DNA from 2 places in the Paenibacillus polygoni genome. Region 1 is predicted to be linked to the other one. Evidence: predicted binding sites of a transcription regulator. Region 1 holds the regulator's gene; the other holds the start of a gene.

Region 1 (9,093 bases):
TTGTCGTACTTGAAGAAGCCCTCTCCTGTTTTTACGCCGAGTTGTCCAGCGCGAACCATTTTTTTCAAAACAGTAGATGGTCTATATTTCAGTTCACCAAATTCGCGGAACATTCCATCCAGCGCTGCATGAACAGAATCAAGTCCGAAACGATCCGCCATTTCAAGCGGTCCATGTTGGAATTTGTAACCAATACGTACCGCTTCATCGATATCTTCTGCAGAAGCAACTCCCTCTTCAAGCAAATGAAGAGCTTCGTTAATGTGCAGGCAGATTAGACGAGAAGTAACAAATCCTGGGGACTCATAAACCATGATCCCTTTTTTGCCAAGCACTTCTTCAGCAAATTGTTTTGTTGCGTTGAACGTTTCATCAGAAGTTTTAAGACCACGAATAATTTCAACCATATCAATGCTGGAAACCGGATGTGTCCAGTGAAGCCCGATCATACGTTCAGGTGAGTTAGTTGCACTTGCAAGTTCCGTCAAGCTAAGAGTAGAAGTATTACTAGTCAGAATGATATCAGTACCGATTACTTCTTCCAGTTTTCTAAAGAGAACTTTTTTCTCTTCCAAATCTTCCGTAATGGTCTCTATGATTAAATCACATACAGAAAGTTCCTCATAACTTGTCGTTTTATGAATTCTGGACAAGATTAATTTTTTCTCTGCTTGAGTGATAGCCCACTTCTCTAATTTCTTATCAAGTCCTGTTTCAATCATTTCTACTGAATGATCTAATTTCTCAGGGGTTTGTTCTACGAGCAAGACGTCGAGGCCTTTGGCTGCAAGCATCTCTGCAATACCTTGGCCCATTGTACCTCCGCCGATAACTCCTATTTTTTTAAACAACATGGTTACTGCTCCATCCCTTTCTTGGTCTCTAGTAATATTTTGTATTCTTCTTTGTCGAAACATGAAGAATACATTTTATGACCCAACATCTAATAATATCTTAGCATGAAACAAAAGTAAAAAAAAATAACCAGCATCATAGATTATGCTGGCAATAATGTACTTTCTTTGAATAATTTGCGAAATTCATCACCAGATAACACTTCTTCTTTAAGCAGGATACTTAAGGATTGATCAAAGATAGGACCGTGATCAATGAGCAGCTGTTTGGTACGGGAGAAAAGTTCATTTAATATCGCTGCGTTTTCTTTCGACATGTCCGCTTGAGAGACCATCTCCAGATGCACGATTCCGAGTTCTGTAAGTCCAGAGCTGATCATGGTCTTGACTATATCTAACGCTTGCTCAAAATCATTTCTCGAACCCGTACTGCGGCCCCCGTAGTAAATTTCCTCTGCTGCCGCACCGCCAAGCGCAATCATAATTTGAGCTTCTAAAAAGTCTTTGGTGTATAAGTATTGTTCTACTTGCGGGTTATGTCTTACATAGCCTAACGCTTGTCCACGCGGGCTTAATGCAACTTGTCCCACACTATTTGGACGTACAGCTTCTGCCGCAATGGCATGTCCTAATTCGTGTACGGCTACCCGTTTTTTCTCGTCTTCATTTGATTCTCTGTCTGTTTTTTCACCCATCATCACCTTATCAATGGCCATGGATAGATGTTTTTGTGTAATGTACTGGCTATCATCCCGCATCGCATAGATCGCTGCTTCGTTCATTAGACTTTCCAGTTGTGCGCCAGAGAAGCCATAGGATTCTTCTGCAATTTTGTCCATGTTAATGTTTTTATCGAGCGGCTTGTTTTTGGCATGCAGTTCAAGAATGTGTCTGCGTCCTTTTTTATCTGGCAAGTCCACTTGTATATGTCTATCAAAACGTCCTGGGCGAAGCAAAGCGCTGTCCAGCATTTCTTTACGGTTGGTTGCAGCTATGATTAGAATACGCGGCGCATCTGATGTATAAATCCCATCCATTTCCGTCAGAAGCTGGTTCAGGGTCTGATCGTATTCACGTTGTTGCCCGCCTTCTCGCTTACCGCCAATAACATCGATCTCATCAATAAAAATAATTGCATTTTCTTTGTTTTCCTTGGCTGCTCGTGTTCTCGCGTCACGGAATAACTCCCGAACACGGCCCGCACCTACACCTACATACATCTCTACAAATTCACTGCCTGATGTAGCAATAAACACGGAATTCGTGTAATGTGCTGCTGCTTTGGCCATAAGTGTCTTACCTGTTCCCGGAGGTCCGGTTAACAAGATTCCTTTTAAGGGACGGATACCAAATTTCTGTATTTCCTCATGTCTGATTAAAAAATCAAGAGCCTCTCTAAGCTCCTGTTTCGCACTATCTTGACCGCCTATTTCCTCAAAAGTGAGCTTCGGCGGACCTGCCTTTTTTCGTTTTCTTTCACTGCTTGCACCGACGGTCAGACCGCCGCGCATCTGCATGAGAAGAAATACACCTCCAACAAGAAGACCCATAAGCAATAAAGGAACTACATTTACCCCGATATAGACGAGAAATAAAATGATGACGGGCGTTGCTCCAATCAAGATTTCCTTGGTCCATTTAGGCATTTGGCCATACCCCCATCGTTGCCGACTGCCGCGGCAAAATAATAAACTTGCTAGCTTCTCCGTCAGATAAACTTACATACACATTCTGATCATCCATATCGTAATCTACTTGTATGCTGCCGTCGCTCATTTTCTGCAGTTCTTCAGGAATCTGCGTATATTGTCTTGTTTCCATTGCTTCTGCTACCGTAAATAAGGCACTTGACCAAAATTCGTCGAGTTCCTCTGTAGAATGATTTTTGACGTCAAGTTTAAGTTTCTTTCCCTTTAAATACGGATTTCCATCTGTATGAATAAGTTCAACTAGACCCCTAAGATTCGTTTGAGGTTCCAAATCGAGATTCAAAGTCACTTCCTTTGGGTTAATATCTATTTGAACATTGTTGACACCCTCGTATGTTGATACCAATTTGTCAATTGGTTTAATCATAGCCACCTGACGGTAGGCAAACCAGCCTCCAAACAACAATGTAGCAGTAACGAACAAAGATACTGCAATTGGTATAGGACGCAATTTCAAGTGACAACCTCCCTTGCTTTTTAGTCTTTTTATTGTTTTTACTGTAAATAAAATCTATAAATATAGCATAACATATCGTAAGCATGAAATCTAAACTATGAAATATTTTTCTATGTTACCACATAAAATACCCCCCGAATGATCTATATCGACCATTTGGGGGGTATTGGTTATATCTATTTTAATCCTTAATCGGGAAGTTGATATCCATTCCCTATTTCAGTTCCATCACTAAATTGGTAGAATCGATACACATATTTGCCATCTTGCTTATAAAAGAGCTGCCATACATATGTTTTATTGTAGTAGCTTGGATGCAAATGAATAATCTCTATATTGCCTAACTCTGCAGCGATTTTGGCGTACATTTCATCTTCAGAGAAACTATTCTCAATGAGTTCAGTATGAACACTATTCTTTCCACTTACTGGTTTATGATCCATTCCGAATCGAACCCAGACCATAATTGGCTTACTCTCGCTGTTCGTGCCTTCAATCGTCCAATAGATCGACTCTTCTCCCCAAACTGATTTCTGCGTTTTTGTAACGGATGTAAGCTGTGCCTGCTGCTCTGCAATCGATACCGCCAGGTCTCTTTCTGCCCACTGATCTTTCATTACATAAACATAAAATTGATAAATTCCAAATAAAATTAGTAATACGGTAAGAATACTAATGTATATCCACTTTTTACGATTTCTCCTCAAGGCGGGACTCCCTTCTCACCCTTCGTTCCGTTAGCGGGCTTTCAGTCCTTTAAATGCAGATTCTGCTTCACGCTTAATACGTTCTTCATCTAAAGTAAGAGCTTCACCATCTTTTAACAACTGCTTGCCATCCACCCAAACATGTTTTACGTCTTTAGCACTTGCCGAGTATACAACATGGGAGATCAAATCTGAATACGGCAAAAAGTGCGCCTGATCTAAATCAATCGCTATAAAATCTGCTTTTTTACCTGCTGCAAGCGTTCCCGTATCTTCAACATAGATCGATTTTGCTCCATATTCTGTTCCCATACGTAGAGCTTCTGTCGCTGGAACCGCCGTTGGGTCACCAGAGACTCCTTTATGGATAAGGGCTGCGAGACGCATCTCTTCAAACATGTCCAGATTATTATTGCTTGCAGGTCCATCCGTTGCTAAGGATACAACAACCCCCGCTTTTAATAAATCCGGAACTCGAGCTACACCGCTGGCAAGTTTGAGGTTACTTCCTGGATTGTGCGCTACTGCCACATTATATTTAGCAAGAATCTCAATTTCTTCGTCAGTTAAATGAACCGCATGCGCCACGAGAGATGGACGGGAGAAGAAGCCCAATTTTTCTAAGTGAGCAACCGGACGAAGTCCATAATCTTTCACATTCTGCTCTACCTCTGCCTTTGTCTCAGACATGTGCGTATGAAGCGGTAAGTCCAAGTCATGCGCCGCCTGAACAAATTTCTCAATAAACTCAGGTCCACATGTATACGGTGCATGAGGTGACAACATCGTAGTAATTCTGCCATTCGCCTGCCCGTTCCATTCCTTGGCAAAAGAAGTCGCTTCTGCAAGTTTAGCAGCTCGCAGTTCATCTGAACCGAATCCAATAACACCGCGCATCAGGCTTGCTCGTATCCCCGACTCCTCTACTACTTTAGCCACTTGATCCATCTGATCATACATGTCTAGAAAAGCGGTTGTGCCCCCTTTAATCATCTCCAGGATCGACAAGGAAGCTCCCCAGTATACATCGTCTGCCGTGAACTTCTCTTCCATTGGCCACATTTTTTCTTGAAGCCAGATTTGGAGTGCAAGGTCATCTCCATATCCTCTCAGAAGAGACATAGCAGCGTGACCGTGCGTATTGATTAGACCCGGAATAAAGAGTAAATTTTTCCCGTCAAAAACGGTTGTTTCTTCCTCCCCCTCAGGGAGTTTCTCGCCTATGTAGACAATCTTATCATTCTCTACAAGCATATACCCTTTTACGATTCGCCATTCTGGATCACTAACTGCGAATTGTCCGTTCTTAATAAGCCATTTATGACTATTCATCTTCTGTAACTTCCTTTCCTTCTTCGCTTTCCAGATAATAAGCAAGGCTTAATAGATCTGTTGTGAAATCGGCCGTATGGATCCGAATATGCGGCGGAGCTTTAATAATAATCGGTGCAAAATTAAGTATGGCCTCTATACCTGCTTCAACCATGCAATCCGCTACACGCTGAGCTTCAAAATCAGGCACCGTAATGATTCCAATTCGGATATTACGTTCTTTCACTGTATCCTGTAACTCTTCCATTGGCTGCACCGTAAGTGTATTGATCATCGTTCCAATTTTTTTATCATACGAGTCAAACACGGCAACAATCTTCATATTGTCTTTTACATAGCGGTTATAGTTAGATAAAGCTTGACCGAGGTTCCCTGCTCCAACGAGGGCAACATTGATGACTTGGTCAATTTTGAGGATTTGACGAATTTTATCGATAAGATAAGCAACGTCATATCCGATTCCTTTCCGTCCAAAATCGCCAAAATAAGCTAAATCTTTACGGATCTGAGCTGGATTTAAATCCAGTTTAAGTCCGAGTTCTTGAGAGGATACCGTTGTCACTTCTCTTTTATATAACTCCTGCAGATAACGCAGATATACGGGCAGCCGGCGAACGACTGCCTCTGAAATTTTATCCGACTTCAATGTTAACTCCCCCTTACATCAAAACACAAATTACTTATGTTCCGTCTTATTCTTTATTCGTTTCATGTTCCATCAGCCATTCACTAATCCTTGGAACCATTTTTTCCGTAACCATGTGTTCCATTTTGGGACCTGGCAGGGAGTACAAAAAGTACTTTCCATAATAGGATTCAATAACCCTTGTATCATAAACGATAACGATACCTCTGTCCTGTGCTGTACGAACGAGCCGGCCAAAACCTTGTTTGAACCGGATCACTGCCTGTGGAACAGAAAGTTTCATGAAAGGGTTTTTCTTTTCTTTTTCCAAAAGTTCACTTTTTGCTTCCACCACCGGATGGCTGGGCGGCTGGAAAGGCAGCCGCACGATTGCAAGGCAAGTTAAAGCTTCTCCTGGAATATCTACACCTTCCCAGAAGCTGCTTGTTCCAAGCAAGACAGAAGCCTTAGCCTCTTGGAACCGACGTGTAAGTTTGGTCCGGCTGCCTGTATCTACCCCTTGTCCAAGCACCGTGATGTCACTAGCTGCAAGTGCTTCTTTTAGTGGCTCATGCACTTGTCTCAGCATACGGTAGGATGTAAACAACACTAACATTCTGCCTTTGGTTGCCTTCGCTGTCTCTGCAAGTGAAGTCACCAGCATACTTACAAAGTGATCATCCCCTACACTTCCTTTTACGCTTGGAAAATCGCGGGGAATGACAAGAAGTGCCTGATCCCTATAATTAAATGGCGATGGCAGCAAGGACGTCAAAAGCCTGCCTTTTTCCTGTGCCTCTGATAGTCCGAGCTGATCGATCATAAACTGAAATGACTTGTCTACAGATAACGTAGCAGAGGTCAGGATCACACTGTGTTTTTTATCAAAAAACAGTTCCTTCAAATGTGAACTTACATCGACAGGAACTGCGTATAGCTGCAGAGACTTACTTCTAAACTGACCGCTTGCTTCAAGCCAGTATACGGTACCTGTATCGTCAAGCCGCATAAAGAGTCTCAGATTATCCCTAAGTTCTGCTAAGTCTCTGACAAGACCTGTGATATCCGTAATGAGACTATCTGACGCATAATCATCTAGCTCTTCTCTCACTTCTCCAAGCAGCTTATCTGCTTTGCGAACCATTTCGCCTACTGTGACATAAAACTGATTTTCATGTTTTGAGATTTTGTCCCATGCTTTTGGCTTTGATTGCGGCTTCAGTCTAAGTGAAAACTGTCCCGAATCTCCTGGCGCAGCATCCATTCTCTCTGGTAACAGCTTAAACAGCATATCACTCAGTGTATCCCATTCTTCCTTCGCTTCTAGAGCAAATGGGAACAATTCGTCAATAGCTGAAGTCCATTCCACGTATTTCTCATGTCCTGACTGATCAATTTGCTGACGAAGTGCAGGAAATTGACCGTTACGACTATCTTTAAACAGTCTTGTTAGCGTATGGACCACTGAGAAATATTTCATGTGCATCCCAAGATGTTTACCCGCTACGTCTTCTAGATGATGAGCTTCATCTATCACTAAATAGTCATAACTTGGAAGCAGTTGATGGCTGGCTTTCACATCTGTAAACAGTTTCGAGTGATTGGTAATTACAACATCTGCAATTCCTGCTTCATGACGTGCACGATGATAAAAACATTTTTTAAACCAAGGGCAGCTCCGTCCTAAACAGGATTCAGACTCGCTTTGTACGGTTTCCCAGAAATCTGTTCCCCGGTGGCTTAAGTTTAGTTCTTCATCATCTCCGGTTTCTGTTTGCGTGAGCCAGACGAGCATCTGAGCCGCTGTAAACACATCTTCTTTGGGTGTAGCAAATTCTTTATTATTCAGCTTCTGTTCAAACTTACGCAGACAAAGATAATGTCCACGACCTTTGAAGATCGCTGCTTTAAAAGGAAAAGGAACGACTTTGGTTAACAAAGGAAGATCACGTTCACGCAGTTGTTCCTGCAGGTTTATCGTGTGTGTACTTACCGTAACCTTCGTCTCCTGCTTAACACTTTGGTAAATTGAAGGCAACAAATATCCAAGGGATTTACCTGTTCCTGTTCCTGCCTCAATTAGTAAATGCTTGTCCTCATATAGAGCTTTATTCACTTCGTCAAACATCATGTTTTGCGCTTCCCGTTGTTCATAGTTGGGAAGTTTATCTTTTAAGTTCTGTTGAACCTTCTCCATATACGCGCTGAACGATTCATTCTCCAAAGGGTTCGGTGCATGTTCGTCCCGCGGCGGAGCAATCGTAGACCAATCATCAATGGCGAGCGCAAGTTGTCTGTAATATTTCTGACCGTCCAGATCCTGAATCGGCTCGCTTTCCTTCTCTGTCAGCAGTCCATCCAAAAACCAGCCGAAATCACTTTCCTCTGCAGGAAAGAGATCCGAGAGACGCTGCAGTGTAATCAAAGGTAAACCTCTCAGTTCGTCTATACTTTTAAGAAATACATGAGCGGTTGCGAGTGCATCGCTATCCGCTTGGTGCGGTCTGTCATGTTCAAATCCAAATTCAGTTGAAACATAACCCAGCTGGTAAGAGGAAAGCGAAGGAAAACAAATTTTTAAAAAGTCCATCGTATCCAAAATACGGCCTGTAAACGGCAGGTATCCGCATCGATCTAATGCATTTTGCAAAAAGTAAAAGTCAAAAGCTACATTATGGCCAACAAGTACAACATCATCCAGCAATGGAACAAGTTCCATCATCATTTCTTCAAGATGAGGTGCATCTTTGACATCGTCGTCCGAAATTCCAGTAAGTCCAGTAATAAAAGGTGGAATGGGAACGCCGGGATTGACATAAGAGCTGTATGTCTCTTTTATACTTAAATCATGATCTATTATGGTAAGTCCAACCTGGGTAATTTCACCATCAGACTGAGTACCTGTTGTTTCAAAATCAAGCACGGCAAATTTCATTACAATTAAACGTTCCCTTCATCCAGTCTCTTTAGTAGCATAGCAAAAAAAAAGACTTTTGAACATTAGAGCACAAAAAAAGGACGATGCCAAATGAAGAGACATCGCCTTTTTGATGCACTGCACTGCCTTTTAATGCATCTCTAGGAGAGAGCAAGCAACTGAGTTCCATAATGGAGTTTTCCGCTATTGGATCTGCATGCTTCCAGATTATACAGCGGCTCTTGCAAACTGGGATCAAGCTTTAGAGAAAGGGCAAAACAGGAAAGTGCTTTCTCGAGATCCGTATGTTTGGCATGGATACAGCCAAGTGCATTATAAGCCAGCGCTTTAAGTCTAGGCTGATCGCTGTTCAGCAAAATTCGATTCAGTTCCTTTGCAGCGACATGTGTTTCTTCTAAATGAAGATACGACACAGCTAAATACAGACGGGACATTAAACTTTCCGGGTACAATTCAACGACTTTGTTAAAT
Region 2 (9,093 bases), 940 kb from region 1:
TCCTTCAGCGGAACCTCAAGTTTAATATCCTCGGATACAGGAACCGCAGAACCTACAATATAACGATCTACATGCGAGTACACGGTGACAAGTTCGTCCTTCGTAAACAAGTCTTCGATTAGGAATTCCTCACGTAAACGTTTTGTATCAAATTTCTTCACTTCATTGGGATGAGACGCATAACGGTTTTGCATTTTTCTTCAACCCTTTCCATAGTGAGTAATTTATTTAGGTTCATATAGGTTTATATTAGTTCATTTCGTTTCATTTGTGTACACCTTTTTTAAATAAAGATGAAATAATTGCTCAACTTTGAAAATGAAGACAAAAAAAAACGACTCCATGAGGAGTCGTTTTCTTCCATATTTTTAAATTTGAGGTTTTAGTAACTGCTGTTAGAACGTTCACCTTTTGCAATAGCTACGCCGCCGCTTGTCCCAATTCGGGAAGCTCCCGCTTCGATCATTACTAGTGCATCTTCCGCGCTCCGGACTCCTCCGGATGCCTTTACGCCAACATCAGGACCAACGGTCTTACGCATAAGAGCGATGTCTTCTTTCGTTGCTCCGCCTGTAGAGAACCCGGTTGATGTTTTAACAAAATCAGCTCCTGCCTGTACTGCAAGTTTGCACGCACGAACTTTCTCTTCCTCCGTTAACAGACAAGTTTCAATAATTACTTTGGTAAGAGCTTTTCCTTTAGCAGCATCAACGACAGCTTTGATATCTGCAGCAACATAGTCATCATTGCCGTCTTTCAGCGCGCTAATGTTAATTACCATATCTACTTCAGTCGCTCCGTTAGCAATCGCGTCCTTGGTTTCAAAGGCTTTTACCTCTGGCGTATTCGCTCCAAGAGGGAAACCAATTACCGTGCACACTTTTACCTGCGGTGTATCTTTAAGTACTTCATATACAGTGGATACAAATCCTGGATTCACACATACAGAAGCAAATCCATATGTTTTTGCCTCTTCTGCAAGTTTAATTATATCTTCACGGCGGGCATCAGCCTTAAGTAATGTATGGTCAATTAATGGTGCAATCGCGGTTTGTGTCATGATTGGAATCGTCCCTTCTTCTATCAATCCTAATTGTGTTAGTTAAAAAGTACATTTGTAATCATAACAAGACTATCTTCGTAAAGCAAAGGTCATATACCGAATTTACTACAGTTTGTGTAACCTGTCTCATTTCCATTCAGCAAGTAGCAGATTTTATTTTCGCGAGGCAAATAAAAAACACCTTGCCTGCTCCGTAAAGAGAAGACAAGGTGTTACGATTAATCGTGATCATTAATGAGCAACCGTGTTGTTCATCATGATCCAGATGGAACCTACAACAATGGTAAGTACCAACAAAAGTCCAAGAATCAAGGCCATGACATTCCATTTTGGTTTACCCGGTTCTCCTTCACGAACATGCATAAAGAAGAAGAGCTGAACAATAAACTGTAATATTGCCATAATCAAAATAATGATCATGTTTACTGTTTTATCGAACATATCATTCAAAACTACTACAAGCGGGATAATCGTGAGCACAATCGAGATCAGATATCCAATGAGGTAAGATTTGAACGACCCGTGGTTCTCATGAGAATCATGTGTATGGTTATGTTGCTCTGCCATCTTACATCACCCCCATCAAGTAGACGACGGTAAGCAAGAAGATCCATACCACGTCCAAAAAGTGCCAGAACAAGCTAAGTGCCATTACTTTACCGCGCGTTACAGATGTAATGCCACGTTTCTTAAGTTGAAGCAACAGCCCGATCATCCATACGAGACCGAATGTAACGTGAGCCCCGTGCGTTCCTACCAGGGTAAAGAATGCACCAGTGAAAGCACTTGTTGTAATCGTAGCACCTTCGTGTACCATTTCAACAAACTCGGTAATCTCAAGTCCTAAGAACGCAAGACCCAGTACCGCAGTTACGATAAGCCAAGATATCAAACCTTTCTTATCACCGCGGTTCATCGCTAATACTGCTAGACCACTTGTAAAACTACTTGTTAAAAGGATAAATGTTTCTGCAATAACACCTGGCATCTTAAACAGTTCAGCACCCGTAGGTCCGCCTGCTGTATTATCACGCAGTACGATAAATGTCGCGAAGAATACAGCAAACAGGATAAGGTCAGAAATCAAGAATAACCAGAAGCCGAGCATTTTCAGTTCTTGTGGATCATGATGTCCATGATCGTGATCATGTGCATTTGAATGTTGATTTGTTACTGTATGTGCCATTATACCGACCCCCTCAAGGCTGTTTCGGTACGATTTACTTCTTCAGCCGGAATGTAATAATCCGTATCGTACTGGAATGAGCGGGCAACGAGACATGCCGCTACACCGATGAGACCCGGAATGTACATCCAAGACCAGCCCCACACAAATCCGAAACCAGCAATAAAGAAGAATACTGCCATAACAATCGGAATTCCTGTGTTTTTAGGCATGTGAATTGGTTCATATGCTGGCGGTGTTTCAGCCTGTTGGTTCGCTCTACGCTGTTTGTCTTCCCAGAATTGGTCAACAGAGTCAACGGTAGGTACGATAGCAAAGTTATATTCAGGTACAGGAGACGGAATAGACCATTCCAGGGTACGTGCATCCCAAGGATCCGCTCCCACTTTATTTTCTTTATGTTTACGAATACCATCTGCAATTTGCAGAAGCTGGAACAAGAACCCTGCACCCATGAGGAATGCGCCGACGGAAGATACGAGGTTGAGCGGCATCCACCCAGTATCCCAACCATATGTACTCAGACGACGAGTCATACCCATCAGACCTAGCGCATATTGCGGCATAAATGTAAGGTAGAAACCAATGTTCCAAGTCCAGAATGCCCAGTGTCCCCAGCGATCCGGCAATGTAAAGCCGAACAGTTTAGGCCACCAGTAGTACATCCCTGCAAAGTAACCGAACACAACGCCACCGATCAGTACTTGGTGGAAGTGAGCGATCAGGAAGTAACTGTTGTGGAACTGGAAGTCTGCTGGCGCTACCGACAGCATTACCCCTGTCATCCCCCCGATAATAAAACATGGGAAGAAGGCAATCGTCCACATCATCGGAAGTGTAAAGCGAATCCGTCCGCGATACATCGTAAACAGCCAGTTAAAGACTTTAACCCCTGTAGGGATGGCTATAAGCATTGTAGTAATCGCGAAGAACGCATTAACATCCGCCCCCGAGCCCATGGTAAAGAAGTGATGGACCCAAGTGAAGAAGGACAAGACGCTGATAATCAGCATTGCAAATACCATGGATTTATATCCAAACAGTTTCTTTCTGGAGAACGTAGCAACGACTTCGGAGAAGATACCGAACGCCGGTAAGACTACGATATAAACCTCTGGGTGACCCCACATCCAGATCAAGTTGATATACATCATCGGGTTACCCCCGAGATCGAGTGTGAAGAAGTGAGTTCCTGCAAAACGGTCCATGAACAGAAGGAACAAGGTTACCGTCAAAATTGGAAAAGCAAACAAGATAATAATGTTTGTTGCAAAAACGGACCAAGTGAACATCGGCATTTTCATCCAAGTCATACCTGGTGCACGCATTTTGATAATAGTTACCAAGAAGTTAATCCCGGTTGCGAGGGAACCGATACCTGATATCTGGATACCCCATATATAGAAGTTCTGTCCTACCCCTGGACTAAACTGAAGTCCTGATAGAGGCGGATAACTCAGCCAACCTGCTGCTGGTGAACCCCCGATAACAAATGAAACGTTAAAGAGCATAGCTCCTAAGAAGAATAACCAAAAACTTAGTGCATTCAAATAAGGGAATGCAACGTCACGCGCTCCAATTTGCAGCGGTGTAACGATATTAAATAATCCGAACATAAATGGCATGGCCATAAACAGGATCATGATTGTACCGTGCGTTGTAAATACAGCGTTATAGTGATCCGCATGAAGGAATTCCATATTCGGCATGGCCAATTGGAATCTCATCATCAGGGCGTCAACCCCGCCGCGGAACATCATTAGGATCGCCGCCAAAATATACATGATACCGATTTTCTTATGGTCAACCGTAGTTAACCAGTTTTTCCAGAGCCATTTCCACTTTTTAAAATAGGTGAGCCCGACTATGATTGCAATCGATGCAAGACCAATCGAAACTTGTGCCCCTAGAATGAGGGGGTCACCCGTAACGAGAAATTCAGTAGTCAGGAACTCCCAAAACTCACTTAGCATGGATGAGGGCCTCCTTTCGAACTATTCATTTATTCTTTTGCAGCTTCTTCTGAAGCATTTTCATTCTTATCCACTACATATTTCGTAACGATATTCTGGAACATTTCATCTGGAACTGCAGAGAAATATTGTTCATCTTCGACACTTGGCAGTACAAGGTCTTCATAAGATTTTTCAGTAAGAGGCTCAGAATAGTCTTTTACTTCTTTCACCCAAGCTTCATACTCTTCATCCGAAACTGCATTCACATCAAATTTCATCTCTTGGAAATATTCTCCGGAGAAGTTAGCGCCTGAACCTTTATAAATACCAGGCTCATCTGCTTGTAGATGAAGTACCATCGCCATACCAGACATCGTATACATCTGTCCGCCAAGTTCAGGTATCCAGAATGAGTTCATCGGTGCATCTGATGTAAGTTCAAAGCGGATTGGTGTATCTTCCGGAATCGTAAGTGTATTCACACTTGCTATATTCTCTTCCGGATACATAAACAGCCATTTCCAGTCTAGGGAGACTGCCTGAATCGTAATAGGCTCTTTGTCCGATGCCAGTGGTTTTGAAGGCTCAGTGGCATAAGTGTATCGCACAGTAACCGCACCAAGAATGATAATGATAAGGATTGGAATCCCCCACCAGATCACTTCGGCAGTCGTATTGTGCGACCAGTTAGGTGTGTATTTTGATTTGTTGTCTGGTGTATCACGGTATTTCCATACGATGATACCTACGAGTATTAAGGTTGGTACAATAATGATCGCGCACAAAATGGTCGAAATAATGATTAAGTCCCTTTGTGCATCGCCGATCGGTCCTTTCGGATCGAGAACAACGTATCTTCCTCTTTCATCCGCAAACATAGCCCATACTATGACACCAATGGTGACAAGTGATAGGACTGCAGCGATAATGATTTTGGAAAGCGACCTAGGTTTTTTGTTCATCTTGATCCCCTCTCCTTACGCGCTATTACAAAACGATACTATAATATCTTCTACCTAAAGATATCAGATATTAACAGTCATATACGTCTTGTTAACAAATTTGTCGAAATTGATCATACCATTTGTGAATCTTTTCTCACAAATGATTTTCTCCCTTGATTTTCAAACACAAAAAACCTTAGCCATTGGACACGGTGGGTGCCAACTAACTAAGGTTTTTTACCTTTAGAATATGTTTTTGAATCAATTCTCCTCTTCTTCCCAGATGAACTCATTTTCTTTAATCAGTATCCCGTTCATTTCTTCTTATATTAAGAAGACCCATCGCTTTCCCGATGAAGTAAATATAGACGCTTCCTACTAAGAATCCAATGCCCACCATGATTCCTGTATTACTATTCGTCAGAGCATGAAGGTTAAACAAACAAATAACAACGCCCGTGATCAGAGCTACCCAAGCCATAACCGTCATCATAAAAACCATCTGAGTTAAACGTACTTCATTCTCCTTGTTGTCGCTCACACGTACCGGTTTATTCACAATCATTATTTTTCAACTCCTTCTAATATTTGTAAGTGCTTACTACATTTAATATATCACACTTCTGCTTATTTGTTCACTATTTGTTCAAATTTTAGTCAAACTTTGTTCATTATTTTTACACTTTAAGGTTTTTACCCTTAATTTTACAACTTTAATCATGACTTTTGTGGTTGACTTTACTTCGTTTAATGTGTTTTTAAGGTTTACATGTTATAAGACGACAGAAAAAAACCGCCGAAGAGAATGAATCTCCGGCGGTTCTATAACTTATAGGCTATGAATGACGACTCATTACACCGTAAATAAAGCGCAATGTTGTCCGATCCATAGTCTTATTTTACGATTGCAATTTCAATACGTCTTTCGTCTCCAGCCAATTATTACGAATTACATTCTGATACCAATAGAAGCTTTCTTTTGGAGTACGAACCAAAGAACGATAATCTACATGAACTAGACCAAATCTCATGCGGTAACCTTCTGCCCATTCGTAATTGTCCATCATAGACCAGGCCATATATCCTTTTAGATTAATACCGTCATTAATGGCACGGTGAACTTGAGCTATATGCTGTTGTAAGTACGAAATCCGGCGAAAATCTTTCACTTCACCATTCTCCAAACCATCATTAATGCATGCACCATTCTCGGTAATGTAGATATCGATATCGCCGTATTTTTGCAAATAATGCAGCGCCTCATATAAACCGCGTGACTCAACAGGCCAGCCTATATCTGTACGAACAAGCCCCATATCGAGCGTCTCCGACTGCAAGAGTCCACCACCTGGATTCGAACGCACCACACTCATTGTGTAATAATTGAGACCGATATGGTCAATTGGCTGGCAAATCGTCTCCATATCTCCTGGCTGAATTTCGGGTCTTGCGCCCGCGGCTTCAAAACAATCAAGCATAATCTGTGGATAGGTCCCTTTAAAAACAGGATCTAGGAACCAATCAGCAAACCAAGCAATATTTCGATCCGCTGCTGCCTGATCTGCCTCGGTTTTGCTATAAGGTTCTGACCACTCCATATTTGGTGCGATCCCAATCTTGCCGTCTACTCCGAGCTCACGGAATTTTTGTACGGACTTACCATGAGCAAGTAAAATCCCATGTCCTACATTTATTGAAACTTGTAAGTCTGTATTCCCAGGGGCATGAGCGCCAAGGAAGTTAGATAGAAAAGCAATGCACCATGGTTCATTAAATGTAAGCCAATATTTTATTTTTCCACCGAATTCACGGAACATGACTTCAGAATATTTTACAAAGGCATCTACTGTCCGTCTGTTCTCCCAACCTCCGATGTCTTGTAGAGCTTGCGGAAGATCCCAGTGATAGAGAGTACAGAAAGGTTCAATATCATTTTCAATCAATTTATCTACAAAGCGATGATAGAAATCGAGTCCTTTTTGATTAATTTCTCCGTCCCCGTCAGGGATAATACGAGGCCAAGCTACAGAGAACCGATACGTTTTAATACCAAGTTCCTTCATTAAAGCAATATCTTCTTCGTATCTGTGGTAGCTGTCACAAGCTACATCCCCGTTGTCGCCATTAAAAACTTTACCAGGCGTCTTTGCAAAGGTATCCCAGATAGAAATTCCTCTTCCATCCTCTTTCGTTGCTCCTTCGATCTGGTAAGAAGCGGTTGCTGTTCCCCACTTAAAATCACTTGGAAACTGAAAAATTGTCAATGTAATTCCCTCCATTTTTATGTCTCGACAACTATGTAGTATTAAGAAAATCCTAAAACGTTTTCGAAAAGCTTAACAAAAGAATTCGACACTGTTGTTCAATATCCTTTTTTTATACCAATTTTATTAAAAAAAAGGGGATCATTCGGGGATCCCCTTTCCTTTATCTATTCTATTGCACGTCTTTACCTGTCCACAATCTTACTCTTTCTTTAATCCACTCGGTATATTGTTGCTCCATTTCAACTGCGCCCGCTTTATCAAGTTCAGCTAGCATGTTGTCATAGACTTGATCAAATTTATCTGTGGAAGAAACAACGGCTTCTGGGATACGTTTTTGAACGATATCTTGCGTTTTTTGATAGATAACTTGATATTTACCGTCAGAAGGTACCGGCATATTGTAAGCCGCTCCCCACTCTTTTACTTCAAAATCCTCTTCCGTTGGGAACAGCTCTTTCCAAGTAGAAATACCGTATCCTTTTAAAGCTTCTTTCTCTGCTTCTGAATAGCCTGCTAAGATTTGTTCAGGGAAGTTCGTAGTATAGTAGTTGCCTGATGGGTCTTTTACACCATCTCCATAGTGTGGACCAAAGACAAAGTATAGCCCAATTCCGGTTTCTTTCGTAAAGCTTGCATTGTCATTATTCTTACGTTCCTGTACATCAGCAGGGATCACACGAACACCGTCTTCAATAACATATTGTTCTCCTTCAACCCCCCAGTTACGAAGTACCTGGCCTTCATCGGAAGCCATCCAGTCTAAGAATTTAATTGCACGAACTGGATCCTTACAATTTTCCGTAATCCCAATACCATAACCATCGGAACCAACGGGCTGGAAATCTGCACGTTTAAATTCGGAGGTAAGCGTTACTGGATAATGACCATAGGTCATTTCATCTTTACCTGCATTTTTTAGTGCTACTTCTGCATCATTGTAAGCCCACTCATGGTCAATAATACCAAGAACGCGACCACTTGCGATTTTTGCTTTATATTGATCTTCTTTTTGAATAAAGGTGTCTTTGTCGAGAAGACCTTCGTTATACATTTTGTTCAACCAGCGGAAATATTCTTTCTCTTCTGGACGTTTGTAATGAAGCACTGCTTCGTAAGTCTCTGGATTAATGTAGTATTCACCATCATCAGGTGCACCTGTAGCAGAAACAGCTGGGTTCGTAACGGTAATCATGCTTCTCCATCCATCGGCACTAAGAGTAAGTGGAATCGTTGGCTGTCCATCTTCTGTTGTTGGATGTGCTTTGTAGTATTCACGAAGTGCATTCTCGTAATCTTCTACTGTTTTGATCTCAGGGTAACCGAGTTCTTTCACCACACGGTGTTGCAGTTCAAAACCGCCTGTATTATCAAATGTCAACTGATCTACAGATCCATTCGTAGGCAGGGTATAGATGGCTTGATCCTCATTACTATATTTCAAACGATTCATTTCTTCGCCATACATTTTTTTAATATTAGGTGCATGCTCTTCAATTAGTTCTGTCAGGTCAATCATAGCCCCTGCATCGACTAGTTTAGATAAGTTTGCTTTAGGAAAGATCAGGTCGGGATAATCGCCGCTAGCAGCCATTAGTGCAATCTTATCATCCCCGCCGCCACTCGCAATATCATATTCTGCGTTAATTGTAACGCCTGTTGCTTCTGTAATCTTCTTACC

The links. Region 1 encodes Rex, which represses fermentation and respiration genes when NADH is low (regulators of the CRP and FNR family bind a similar motif). Its sites were predicted from a motif close to TTGTGAAATATTTCACAA; they were not measured.
Region 2: qoxA (cytochrome aa3 quinol oxidase subunit II) is a predicted target of Rex. The motif match lies at 5,289-5,306, and genes of this name have one in related genera.

The regions. Positions count from the first base shown of each region.
Region 1 covers NZ_CP127162.1:3,362,124-3,371,216, forward strand. The annotation lists gene QPK24_RS16040 (3-hydroxyacyl-CoA dehydrogenase family protein) at 1-854, opposite strand, end outside; gene QPK24_RS16045 (AAA family ATPase) at 998-2,500, opposite strand; gene QPK24_RS16050 (hypothetical protein) at 2,493-3,020, opposite strand; gene QPK24_RS16055 (cell wall elongation regulator TseB-like domain-containing protein) at 3,209-3,727, opposite strand; gene QPK24_RS16060 (amidohydrolase) at 3,758-5,059, opposite strand; gene QPK24_RS16065 (redox-sensing transcriptional repressor Rex) at 5,052-5,705, opposite strand; gene dinG (ATP-dependent DNA helicase DinG) at 5,752-8,619, opposite strand; gene QPK24_RS16075 (tetratricopeptide repeat protein) at 8,763-9,093, opposite strand, start outside.
Region 2 covers NZ_CP127162.1:4,300,892-4,309,984, forward strand. The annotation lists gene kduI (5-dehydro-4-deoxy-D-glucuronate isomerase) at 1-194, opposite strand, end outside; gene deoC (deoxyribose-phosphate aldolase) at 383-1,060, opposite strand; gene cyoD (cytochrome o ubiquinol oxidase subunit IV) at 1,295-1,630, opposite strand; gene cyoC (cytochrome o ubiquinol oxidase subunit III) at 1,632-2,249, opposite strand; gene QPK24_RS20640 (cbb3-type cytochrome c oxidase subunit I) at 2,249-4,222, opposite strand; gene qoxA (cytochrome aa3 quinol oxidase subunit II) at 4,252-5,166, opposite strand; gene QPK24_RS20650 (hypothetical protein) at 5,447-5,713, opposite strand; gene QPK24_RS20655 (GH1 family beta-glucosidase) at 6,048-7,412, opposite strand; gene QPK24_RS20660 (ABC transporter substrate-binding protein) at 7,585-9,093, opposite strand, start outside.